Regions from separate parts of the Anoxybacillus sp. CHMUD genome, predicted to be linked through region 2. Evidence: riboswitches for the same ligand, from Rfam matches in the RefSeq annotation. Region 2 holds a riboswitch; each other region holds the start of a gene.
What was found. A riboswitch is a leader RNA that binds a small molecule or an ion and turns the genes downstream of it on or off. The one in region 2 is predicted to bind S-adenosylmethionine.
Positions count from the first base shown of each region.

Region 1 (3,149 bases), on a different contig from region 2:
CGTTTCCAGCTTCAACAAGTTCCGTTAGCCCTTTTTCATACGTTCCCGTTTCTTTTAACTCGCGATAATCAAAAAAGACGCCAAGTTCATCACGCGCCTTCATCAATCCTTTAAACGCCGAATCGCTAAACGATTGATCACCGAGTCCGACGTCCGACAACATAATGCCCACTTTTATTCGCTCTTTCGGTTGAAAGGAACTCGTTTGTGAACACCCTGCGGCAACGAGCAAAACGATTGCCACGATGAGTGAAAATACTTTTTTCATAAAATTTCCTCATCTCCTTACTATTCGATTAAATCTCACTTCATTTATTATATCGACATCGTTCGACGTTTTGTTTACTTTTTATATATAAAAATTTTGTAAAGTTGTTCGTATGCCAACAATCGACTATAATGGAAACACAACGAATTTATGCCGAGGTGATCAATATGTCAAAAGAAAGTTCATTTGATATCGTGTCAAAAGTCGATTTGTCGGAAGTCACAAACGCCGTCAACATCGCGTTAAAAGAAATTCAAAACCGCTACGACTTTAAAGGGAGCAAAAGCGACATTTCGCTTGAAAAAGATGAGCTTATTCTCATTTCTGACGATGAATTTAAGCTTGAACAACTGAAAGATGTGCTCATCGGCAAACTTATTAAACGTGGCGTCCCTACAAAAAACATTCAATACGGAAAAGTGGAAGCTGCGTCTGGCGGAACGGTGCGCCAGCGTGCGAAACTCGTTCAAGGCATCGACAAAGACAACGCGAAAAAAATTAACACAATCATTAAAAATACAGGGTTAAAAGTAAAAAGTCAAATTCAAGAAGACCAAATTCGCGTCAGCGGCAAAAGTAAAGACGATTTGCAAAAAGTAATCGCCGCGATTCGCGAAGCAGATTTACCGATCGACGTCCAATTCGTCAACTACCGTTAAGAAGGCGCGCTGCCTTCTTTTTCTTTTCTAATTAAAAATAGTTGAATATTTCTAAAAAATCAGTTACATTTATGAATAACTTCATACAACGTCTTATCGAGAGAAGGGGAGGGACTGGCCCGATGAACCTTCAGCAACCTGACGATCGTCAAGGTGCTAAGTCCAGCAAGCGATTCGCTTGGAAGATAAGAAGGAGCGCTTCACGTCTTCTTCTTATGAGGAAGACTTTTTTACTTTAAACGGAGAAATGGAGGAATGGACGTGGGATTGTTAAATGACTTAAAAGAACGCATCGTCATCGCGGACGGAGCGATGGGCACGTTATTATATGCACACGGCATCGATCGTTGTTTTGAAGAATTAAACGTCACAAAACCTGAAGAAATCGTTCATATTCATGAAGCGTATATTGATGCAGGTGCTGAAATCATTCAAACGAACACATACGGCGCTAACTACGTCAAACTGGCGCGTTACGGGCTACAAGATGACGTAAAAAAAATAAACGAAGCAGCGGTCAGTCTTGCGAAACAAGCCGCAAAAGGACGCGCCTACGTGCTCGGTACGATCGGAGGATTGCGCAGCACAAACAAAAGTACGATTTCCCTTGAAGAAGTGAAACGAACGTTTCGTGAACAGCTGTACGTCTTGTTAAACGAAAATGTTGATGGGCTTTTACTTGAAACGTATTACGATTTTGAAGAATTGCAAACTGTTCTGTCCATCGCTCGCCAAGAAACAACGTTGCCGATCATCGCCCACGTCACATTGCACGACATTGGCGTCTTACAACATGGCATGCCGCTTGCAGATGCGCTGTATCAACTCGAACAGCTTGGCGCCGATGTCGTCGGCTTAAACTGCCATCTCGGCCCATATCATATGTTGCGCTCGCTTGAAGAAGTGCCGATTCCATCGCGCGCCTTTTTATCTGTATACCCAAACGCAAGCTTGCCGCAATATCGCGACGGGCGATTCGTTTACGAAACGAGCGAACAATATTTTGAAGAAACCGCTCGTGCGTTTCGCGATCAAGGGGTGCGCCTCATCGGCGGCTGTTGCGGCACAACGCCAAAACATATTGCCGCCATCGCTCGCGCCCTTTCTGACCGCACACCTGTATATGAAAAAAAAGTGAAACAACGGCATACAATCGTCGTGCAAGAAGCGGAACAAACATCTGCACCTTCCCTAGCTGACATCGCGCGCATGCGTCGGTCAATTATCGTCGAGCTTGACCCGCCGAAAAAACTCGGCTTAACGAAATTTTTAGAAGGCGCAAAAGCGTTAAAAGAAGCACATATTGATGCGCTAACGCTCGCCGACAACTCGCTGGCGACACCACGCATTAGCAACGTCGCTGTCGGAACGATCGTCAAACAACAACTGAACATGCGCCCGCTCATTCACATTACATGCCGCGATCGCAACTTAATCGGCCTACAGTCACATTTAATGGGGCTTCATACGCTCGGCATGACCGATGTGCTTGCTTTAACCGGCGATCCATCGAAAGTCGGCGACTTTCCGGGGGCAACGTCCGTATACGATTTATCGTCATTTGACCTTATTTCGTTAATTCGGCAATTTAACGAAGGGCTTTCGTATTCGGGCAAACCGCTCGGACAAAAAACGAACTTTTCGATCGCCGCTGCCTTTAACCCGAACGTGCGCCATTTAGATAAAGCGGTGAAACGGCTCGAGAAAAAAATTGAATGTGGTGCCCATTATTTTTTAACACAGCCGCTTTATAGCGAAAAACAAATTGAAGACGTCTATGAAGCGACAAAGCATTTATCAACACCGATTTACATCGGCATTATGCCTTTGACAAGCGCGCGCAACGCCGACTTTTTACACCATGAAGTGCCGGGCATTACATTGTCTGATGACATTCGCGCTCGCATGGCCGCTTGCGCCAACGACCCGATTCAAGCAACAAAAGAAGGATTGGCAATCGCCAAATCGCTTATCGACGCAGCATTCGATTTATTCCAAGGCATTTATTTAATTACACCGTTTTTACGCTACGACATGACAGTCGAACTCGTTCGCTACATTCATGAAAAAGAACGGCTCGCAAAAGAAAGGACGGTTTACTATGGCTAGTTTATTTGCACAGCTTGAGAAAAAAATTTTAATTATTGACGGCGCGATGGGGACGATGATTCAAGCGGCCAATTTAACGGCGGACGATTTTGGCGGGGAAGCGTACGAAGGAT
Region 1 covers NZ_SDLG01000003.1:56,441-59,589, forward strand. The annotation lists gene ETB99_RS02730 (BMP family lipoprotein) at 1-268, opposite strand, end outside; gene ETB99_RS02735 (YajQ family cyclic di-GMP-binding protein) at 436-927, shown strand; SAM riboswitch class I at 1,018-1,119, shown strand; gene ETB99_RS02740 (bifunctional homocysteine S-methyltransferase/methylenetetrahydrofolate reductase) at 1,189-3,036, shown strand; gene metH (methionine synthase) at 3,029-3,149, shown strand, end outside.
Region 1: it holds a riboswitch for S-adenosylmethionine, as region 2 does, so the genes downstream of both, ETB99_RS02740 (bifunctional homocysteine S-methyltransferase/methylenetetrahydrofolate reductase) here and mtnK (S-methyl-5-thioribose kinase) in region 2, are expected to answer to the same signal.

Region 2 (3,149 bases):
CAGACGTCTTCATCTTCAATTTGAATGCAAATTGCTTCATGAATAAGCGTCGTTTTTGCTTCGTTGACAGATGTGGCGTTGGCGACGCTTTTCATCAGCCGGTCAAGCGCCCAAAATAAATTGACGGCAGTCGGACGCGAGCTTGCTAAATAGTCGCGATCGCGCTTTAGTTTAGTATGAAATGTCGCTAAATCATCGGTTTCATATAATTTGGCTGCAAGCGCTAATCCGTAAGCAGCGGTCATGCCGATCGCTGGTGCCCCGCGCACTTTTAACGTGACGATCGCGTCCCACACGTCTTCTATATTTTTTAATTCTAAATATTCAGTCTTATGAGGCAACGCTTGTTGGTTTAAAATTGTAATATGCGTATCGTGCCATTGTACTGCTTTCATCATTTTCCTCCTAGCTGTTTACATGTGCGGTTTGTTCAACGAGACGTTTGAAATCATCGACACGAAGATTGTGTCGATGGACGATCAGCTCGCGTCCGAGACGAAGGGCATGGCGTTTCGCTTCGAGCCGTTGTTCAAGCGGCAATTCATCGAGGTCCGCCACATGCGCTAAACCGATCGTGCGGCGAATGACTTCGCAACCAGCAAAGCCGATTGCTTCCACGAGCGCATCGTTCATGATGTCGTCGAGCACGAAAGAAACGCGCGCATACGGTTCGTTGCTTTCTTGCCAACATGTTGTAAATGTGCGAACAAACACGTCCCACGTTTTTTCAATATGTGTAAAGAGCGGCTCGCATTCGCTTTCATGGCGAGCGAGGGCGTTTAATAGTAAATTGGCAAAAAAATTCCCTAAATCAAAGCCGATCGGACCGTAAAATGCAAATTCTGGATCAATTACTTTCGTGTCATCGTCGCTTGCGAATATGCTTCCGGTATGTAAGTCGCCATGAAGCAACACGTCTGCTTTTGTTAAAAAGAGCCGTTTCAATTTCGCTACTTCGCGCTTGAGTTCATCATCTTGCCAAAGCTGCTTGACATCGGCGCGCAGTTCTGCTTCAAAGTTGTTCGTGTCGTGGTCAAAAAACGGGTCGGTAAAGACGAGATCTTCCGTAATTTTACATAGTTCAGGGTTTGTAAATTGTTGGGCGAGCTTCTTTTTTTGTTGTTGATTCATGCCAAAATCAGACGTATAAAACGCCGTTTTCGCGACAAACTCGCCGATATGTTCAGAAAGCTTCGGAAATGTTTTTCCTTCGATCAGTCCACGACGTGCAATTTGTAAATGCGACAAATCTTCCATCACCGTAATCGCTAAAGTCTCATCGGAATAGTACACTTTCGGAACATAGTGAGGAACGTAGCTTGCGAATGTGCGCAACGCTTGGCTTTCAATTGTCGCTCGTTTTAATGTGAGCGGCCAGCTTTCTCCGACGACTTTCGCATACGGTAGCGCTTGTTTGATAATGATGCTGTCGTTTGTGCGTTCGTTGACGATGCGAAAGACGAGATTTAAGTTGCCATCACCAATTTCTTGACTAGAAAGAAGGGCATCGTTGTCAAATAGCCCTAAGCGGACAGCGAGAGCGATCGCTTTTTGTTCTGTTAACGGTTCGTACATATGAATTCCCCCCTTGACATAAATAAAAAACCTCTTTCGCTGAACGAAAGAGGTTTGAAGTTTGCTTCGCACCTCTTATCTCTCAGCCTACTGCTGCAAGAATTAGCACCGTGCGTCATCGCCGGTTGCCGGGTTTCATCGGGCTCGTCCCTCCACCTGCTCTTGATAAGAGTGTTTATCTTTATTCGAATGTTTTGAATAGTGAAAACGTTTCGTTAATTCGCTTGATTTGAATCATACATCGCTTCTCGCTTGTTTGTCAATCTTTTTTTTCAAAAATTTTATACACGTCTGGACGACGATCGGCAAAAATCGGGATGCGGGCGCGTACGCGTTGTACTTCGCTTATGTCGATCGTTGCCTTGATGACCGTTTCTTGTTCGCTTCCTTCTGCAAGAATATTTCCCCACGGATCGATAATCATCGAATGCCCAGCAAACGTGTTGTTCGGGTCTGATCCTGCACGGTTGCACGCGACGACGTAACATTGATTTTCGATCGCTCGCGCCATTAATAACGTGCGCCAATGATGAAGGCGCGAAAGGGGCCATTCCGCAACGACAAATAACACTTCCGCACCGTTTAGCGTATGCGCGCGAATCCATTCTGGAAAGCGAATGTCATAACAAATGACCCCCGCACACGTCGTTTCATCGAGCGAACATAGCCCGGTCGTTTCTCCCGCTTGTAAATATACATGCTCATCCATCAATTTAAACAAATGAAGTTTGCTATATTCACAAACGACATCGCCGTTTCGATGGACGATATACATCGTATTCGTTATGTTGTCCGCCACTTTTTTCGCGACCGATCCGCCGACGATATGCACATGATACGTGCGGGCAAGTTCGGAAAGAAACGCTTTCGTTTGTTCGCCGTTTTCATCAGCAATATGAGCAAGTCTCGTTAAATCGTAACCTGTCGTCCATAGTTCAGGTAAAACGACGACATCGGCTTCTTTCGCGATTTGTTCCATGTAGCGCACGACTGTTTGTTTATTTTTTTCCGGTGCTCCAAACGCAATGTCCATTTGTACGCAAGCGATATTCATCTCATTCACCTCAAAAAAATTTTCTTTACATTTTGATTTTTACGATATATGATTCTTGACTAGAATTTCAACCTTTTTGTGAAGTAGGTGTGAAAAATGAAAACATTTCCGCAATCGAACTTGTTACAGCAACTTCCGAAGCAATTTTTTGCTTCGCTCGTGCAAAAAGTGAACGCAGTCATTGCCGAAGGACATGATGTCATTAATCTCGGACAAGGAAATCCAGATCAGCCGACACCAGCGCACATTGTAAGCGCGATGCAACAGGCGGTAGCAAAGCCTATGTATCATAAATATTCACCATTTCGCGGCTATTCGTTTTTGAAAGAAGCAGTCGCGACGTTTTATAAACGCGAGTATGGCGTGACGATTGATCCTGAAAAAGAAGTCGCTATTTTGTTTGGCGGAAAAGCAGGGCTTGTTGAAATGCCGCTTTGCTTATTAAATCCGGGCGATGTTGTGCTCGTTCCTGATCCCGGTTATCCAGACTATTGGTCGGGGGTCGTGCTTGCGCGGGCGC
Region 2 covers NZ_SDLG01000019.1:37,462-40,610, forward strand. The annotation lists gene mtnA (S-methyl-5-thioribose-1-phosphate isomerase) at 1-398, opposite strand, end outside; gene mtnK (S-methyl-5-thioribose kinase) at 406-1,575, opposite strand; SAM riboswitch class I at 1,648-1,747, opposite strand; gene ETB99_RS11670 (carbon-nitrogen family hydrolase) at 1,835-2,629, opposite strand; gene ETB99_RS11675 (pyridoxal phosphate-dependent aminotransferase) at 2,726-3,149, shown strand, end outside.

Region 3 (3,149 bases), on a different contig from region 2:
CATATGCTTCCTGATCTGCCCATGTGCTTTTCGGTTGTAACACTTCATCAGGCACACCGGGAACGTGAAGCGGGATATGAAGACCGAAAATAGGATCTTGAACGGTTTCTACGTTGTTTAATTCTCCTTCTAACGCTGCTTTTACCATCGCGCGTGTATACGATAGCTTCATTCGTTCACCAACGCCGTATCCACCACCAGTCCAACCGGTGTTTACTAAAAACACTTGAACACCGTGGGCGTCAATTTTTTGACCAAGCATGTCTGCGTAACGCGTTGCAGGAAGCGGTAAAAACGGTGAACCGAAGCATGTAGAAAATGTTGCTTCCGGCGCTGTCACTCCGCGTTCTGTGCCCGCTAATTTGCTCGTATAGCCGCTTAAGAAATGGTACATTGCTTGTTCTTTCGTTAATTTACTAATTGGCGGCAATACGCCGAACGCATCTGCTGTTAAAAAGACGATTGTATGCGGATGGCCAGCAACGCTCGGCTGCACGATATTATCCATCGCTTCGAGCGGATATGCTGCGCGCGTATTTTCAGTTAATGTTGCATCGTCATAGTTTGGTATGCGCGTGTCTGGGTCAACGATGACGTTTTCTAATACAGAGCCGAAGCGAATCGCATCAAAAATTTGTGGCTCTTTTTCACGTGATAAGTTAATGCATTTGGCATAACATCCACCTTCAATATTAAAAACACCGTTGTTTGACCAACCGTGCTCGTCATCGCCAATTAGGCGACGGTTTGGATCAGCAGAAAGCGTTGTTTTTCCTGTACCAGATAAACCGAAAAAGAGCGCGACATCACCTTCTTGACCGACGTTTGCTGAACAGTGCATCGGGAAGATTCCTTGTTCTGGCAATAAAAAGTTCATGACAGAGAAAATGGATTTTTTCATTTCACCAGCATATTCTGTTCCACCAATTAGTACAGTGCGGCGCTCGAATGAGATGATAATAAACGTTTCTGAGCGCGTGCCGTCAATAGATGGATCAGCTTTAAATGTTGGTGCAGAAATGACTGTAAATTGTGGTTCATGTGTTTGTAATTCTTCCGCTGTTGGACGAATGAACAATTGATGAGCAAATAAGTTATGCCAAGCAAATTCGTTGACCACTTGAATCGGCAAACGATAAGCTGGATCTGCGCCTGCAAAGCCATTAAATACAAATAGTTCTTCTTTTGTCATTAAATAATCGATCACTTTGTTGTAAAGCTTATCAAATACCTCTTCAGAAATAGGTTGATTGACAGTTCCCCAATCAATTTTATGTTTCACAGACGGTTCTTCGACAATATATTTATCCTTTGGAGAACGGCCTGTATATTTTCCAGTTGTTGCACAAATTGCTCCTGATGAAGTTAGGATGCCTTCTTTCCGAGTTAGTACTTTTTCTACTAGTCGTGGTACAGATAAGTTATGAAAAACCCCATCCCTTTGTAAGAGTGTTGATAATTTGTTTGTCAGTTCAATGGAATTCATTGGACAAAACCTACCTTTGTTTGATTTATCTTTATGTAAAAAGTATAACACATTTTGATAAATAGTCCATACTAATTATTGTATTTTTCTTCAGTTTAATTTCAAAATAATCCATATAGAAAAACGTTGACTCGTTTCGTACGGATGTGGTATGATGCTGAAATGAACGGATACTCTTATCCCGAGTTGGTGGAGGGAGACAGGCCCGATGAAACCCAGCAACCGTCACATACGTGAAAAGGTGCTAACCTGTGGCAAGGGAACGCCCTTGAACGATAAGAGTGAAAGGCGCAGACAAATGCAAAAACCTTTCCTCTGAGGGAAAGGTTTTTTTCACGATAGACCATAATAAGAGGGATGAGTACCGTATCATTTGTCATTATACTGAGGAGGAATGTTTGAATGCCTAAACGTCGTCTGTTTACATCTGAATCTGTAACGGAAGGGCATCCGGATAAAATTTGTGACCAAATTTCCGATGCGATTTTAGATGCGATTTTAGCAAATGATCCAAATGCGCGTGTTGCGTGCGAAACGAGTGTAACAACAGGACTTGTTTTAGTGAGCGGAGAAATTACAACATCTACATATGTAGACATTCCGAAAATTGTCCGTGAAACGATTCGTGGAATTGGCTATACGCGTGCAAAATACGGTTTTGACGCAGATACGTGCGCCGTATTAACATCCATTGATGAACAATCTCCAGATATTGCGATGGGTGTTGATAAAGCGTTAGAAGCTCGTGAAGGACAAATGACAGATGAAGAAATCGAAGCGATCGGTGCAGGAGACCAAGGATTAATGTTTGGTTTTGCGTGCAACGAAACGAAAGAGCTTATGCCGCTTCCAATTTCACTTGCCCATAAACTTGCGCGCCGTTTAGCAGAAGTGCGTAAAGAAGACATTTTACCATACTTACGCCCGGACGGAAAAACGCAAGTGACAGTAGAGTATGATGAAAACGGCAAACCTGTACGCATTGATACGATCGTTGTTTCCACACAACATCATCCAGAAATTACGCAAGATCAAATTGTGCGCAACATTAAAGAACATGTCATTCAACCTGTCGTTCCAGCGGAGTTGATCGATGAAAACACAAAATATTTCATTAACCCAACAGGTCGTTTCGTCATCGGTGGTCCACAAGGTGACGCAGGGTTAACAGGACGCAAAATTATCGTTGACACTTACGGTGGTTATGCTCGTCACGGCGGTGGGGCTTTCTCAGGAAAAGACCCAACGAAAGTAGATCGCTCGGCAGCATATGCGGCTCGTTACGTAGCGAAAAACATTGTCGCAGCAGGTCTTGCGGATAAATGTGAAGTGCAATTAGCATATGCGATCGGTGTGGCGCAACCTGTATCGATCTCAATCGACACGTTCGGCACAGGCAAAGTATCTGAGGATGTATTAATTGAAGTGGTGCGCAACAACTTCGACCTTCGCCCAGCAGGCATTATTAAAATGCTCGATCTCCGTCGCCCGATTTATAAGCAAACAGCAGCTTATGGTCACTTCGGTCGCACGGACATTGATCTTCCTTGGGAGCGTACAGATAAAGCGGAAGCGTTAAAACAACAAGCGTTACAGTTAGCGAAGTAAGGAAAAGAGGAGAGTTACAAGATGTAGCTCTCCTTTCCTATTTTTTAAGTAAGAA
Region 3 covers NZ_SDLG01000009.1:67,049-70,197, reverse strand. The annotation lists gene pckA (phosphoenolpyruvate carboxykinase (ATP)) at 1-1,486, opposite strand, end outside; SAM riboswitch class I at 1,660-1,768, shown strand; gene metK (methionine adenosyltransferase) at 1,889-3,094, shown strand; gene ETB99_RS08230 (phosphatase PAP2 family protein) at 3,139-3,149, opposite strand, start outside.
Region 3: it holds a riboswitch for S-adenosylmethionine, as region 2 does, so the genes downstream of both, metK (methionine adenosyltransferase) here and mtnK (S-methyl-5-thioribose kinase) in region 2, are expected to answer to the same signal.

Region 4 (3,149 bases), on a different contig from region 2:
CAACCAATCATCAAAGGCGACAGCCCAACAATCTACTTTTGTTCGTTCTTCCCAACGAAGCGCCATTAAATTATGCACTGTGCCACCACTACCGATGATCATGACACCTTCGTCACGCAACGGGCGTAACGCTTTACCAAGTTGAAATAGCTGCTTTGGTGTCCACGAAGGAACAACGGATGCCTGAATAATTGGAACGTTTGCTTTTGGAAATAGTCGGCTTAACAATACCCATGAGCCGTGGTCAAGTCCGCGCTTCTCGTCGATATTGACGATGGGGGAGACGTGCTTCAGATGATGTTGGACGCGTTTTGCCCATTCGACTGAACCTTGTGCAGCATAAGTTACTTCGTACAATTCACGTGGGAAGCCGGAAAAGTCATAAATCATCTCATACGTTCCAGCGATCGACGAAACGGTCGGTTGGCGTGTCATCCAATGTGCAGTAAAGACGACGATAGCTTTTGGATGCATCTGTTTTCCGAGCGTTGTTAAAAACGATGTATATGCGCTATCTTCAATCGCTAACATCGGTGATCCATGCGCAAGAAATAAAGCAGGTGCTTTCATTATCTCACTCCTTTTTCTCCAGTGTACCATATATATTTCTGATTTGTCGATTTTTGCATGTGAGGCGCATGGTCGGGCAGTTGTGCATAACATGACGATGAATATGAAAAAGAGGTGAGAACATGTATTATTACTATCCGCATTACGTGTATCCAATGTATCCATATCCGATCATGCCTTATCCGCTTCCGAGGGAATATACGAAAGATTACGGACCGAACCCGTTTGTCATTCAAATTGAAGAAGCGACGAAACGAAACAATATGTTTCGTACGACGATATGGACAGGTTCGCATTTACAAGCGACGTTAATGAGCTTGCGTGTCGGGGAGGATATTGGTTTAGAAATTCATCCGGGCGTGGATCAATTTTTACGTATTGAACAAGGCGAAGGGATTGTACGGATGGGGAAAAAGAAAAACGAGCTAACGTTTGAAAGACGAGTGGGCGACGGCTCTGCTATTTTTGTCCCTGCTGGAACGTGGCATAATGTAATAAATATTGGAAACGTTCCGCTAAAATTGTATTCCATCTATGCACCGCCACAACATCCAGCGGGTACCGTCCATCCGACAAAAGCCGATGCTCTTGCGGCGGAATGAGAGAAAAGACTTGGGGGAAGCCCTCACGTGTTGGAAAAGGATAAAAAATAGTTGCAATTTTTCGGAAAATAAGATACATTAATTAAAAATCAGAAAATTCGATATTGTTTTGCGTTCTTATCGAGAGAAGCGGAGGGACTGGCCCGATGAAGCTTCAGCAACCAGCCGGAAACGGTCAGGTGCTAAATCCAGCGAATTGGCGTTCAATTCGGAAGATAAGAAGAAGCGATTGTCTATGGACAAAAAAGCCTTCTTCTTTGAAGGCTTTTATTTTTTTAGAAAGGAAGAGAGCGAATGAGTCATATCGAAACACGGTTAGCGCAAATTGGAAATCGAAGCGAGACAGCGACGGGGACGGTCAATCCGCCAGTATATTTTTCAACGGCGTATCGTCATGAAGGAATCGGACAATCGACAGGGTACGATTACATTCGAACCGGCAACCCGACGAGACGTATTGTCGAGGAGGCGATTGCGCAGTTAGAAGAAGGGGATCAAGGGTTTGCATGTAGCTCAGGCATGGCGGCGATTCAAACGTTGTTTGCGTTGTTTGAAAGCGGCGATCATTTCCTCGTTTCGGCCGATTTATATGGCGGAACGTATCGGCTATTTGAAAAAGGGTGGAAGAAATACGGTTTGTCGTTTACATACGTCGATTTTCGCGATCTCGATGCGGTAAAGGCGCATGTGACGGACAAAACGAAAGCGATTTTTTTAGAAACGCCGACAAATCCGCTCATGCAAGAGGCGGATATTGAAGCGGTGGCAACGTTTGCGAAGCAATATGGGCTTCTTCTTATTGTTGATAATACGTTTTACACCCCTGTGTTACAAAAGCCATTAACGAAAGGGGCGGACATCGTCATTCATAGCGCAACGAAATATTTAGGCGGGCATAACGACGTGCTTGCCGGGCTCATTGTTGCCAAAGGAAAAGAGCTGTGCGAGCAACTCGCGATGTATCATAACGCCATCGGTGCGGTGTTATCACCGTTTGATTCATGGCTGTTAATTCGCGGCATGAAGACGCTTGCGCTGCGCATGCGTCAGCACGAACAAAACGCAAAGGCGATATATAAATTTTTAGTCGAACATGAAGATGTGACGGACGTATTGTATCCGGGAAGAGGCGGCATGTTGTCGTTTCGCGTGCGCGATGAAAAATGGGTGAATACCTTTTTACGAAGTTTAAAACTGATTACGTTTGCGGAAAGTTTAGGCGGTGTCGAAAGTTTTATTACGTATCCCGCGACGCAAACACATATGGATATTCCAGAGGATATTCGCATCGCCAACGGGGTATGTAATCGTTTGTTACGTTTTTCGGTCGGTATTGAACACGCTGATGATTTAATTGCTGATTTAGCACAAGCGTTTCAGCGTATGAAAGAGGTGTGAAAAGTGGATATACAAACAAAGCTCGTTCACAATCAATGGCAAATTGATACGCAAACGGGGGCAGTGAGTGTCCCGATTCATCATGCGTCGACGTTTCATCAGTTTGATTTTGATACGTTTGGCAAGTACGATTATAGCCGTTCTGGCAACCCGACGCGTGAGGCGCTTGAGGAAACGATTGCGGAATTAGAAGGTGGAGTGAGCGGTTTTGCGTTCGCATCGGGCATGGCGGCCATTTCTACGGCATTTTTATTGTTGTCAAAAGGCGATCACGTACTGATTACCGATGACGTATATGGTGGAACGTATCGCATCATCACGGACGTATTGAGCCGATTTGGCATTGAACATACGTTTGTTGATATGACTGATTTAGATGCGGTGGCACGTCACATTCGTCCAAATACGAAAGTCATTTATATGGAAACGCCGTCCAATCCGCTTTTGAAAATTACAGATATTCGTGGGGTTGTGAAGCTTGCGAAAGCGCACGGTTGTTTGACGTTTTTAGATAATACGTTTGCGACTCCTTTGTTGCAGCGTCCGCTTGATCTCGGTGTCGATGTCGTTTTGCATAGC
Region 4 covers NZ_SDLG01000027.1:12,984-16,132, forward strand. The annotation lists gene ETB99_RS13565 (DODA-type extradiol aromatic ring-opening family dioxygenase) at 1-570, opposite strand, end outside; gene ETB99_RS13570 (cupin domain-containing protein) at 693-1,172, shown strand; SAM riboswitch class I at 1,287-1,394, shown strand; gene ETB99_RS13575 (methionine biosynthesis PLP-dependent protein) at 1,467-2,570, shown strand; gene metC (cystathionine beta-lyase) at 2,574-3,149, shown strand, end outside.
Region 4: it holds a riboswitch for S-adenosylmethionine, as region 2 does, so the genes downstream of both, ETB99_RS13575 (methionine biosynthesis PLP-dependent protein) here and mtnK (S-methyl-5-thioribose kinase) in region 2, are expected to answer to the same signal.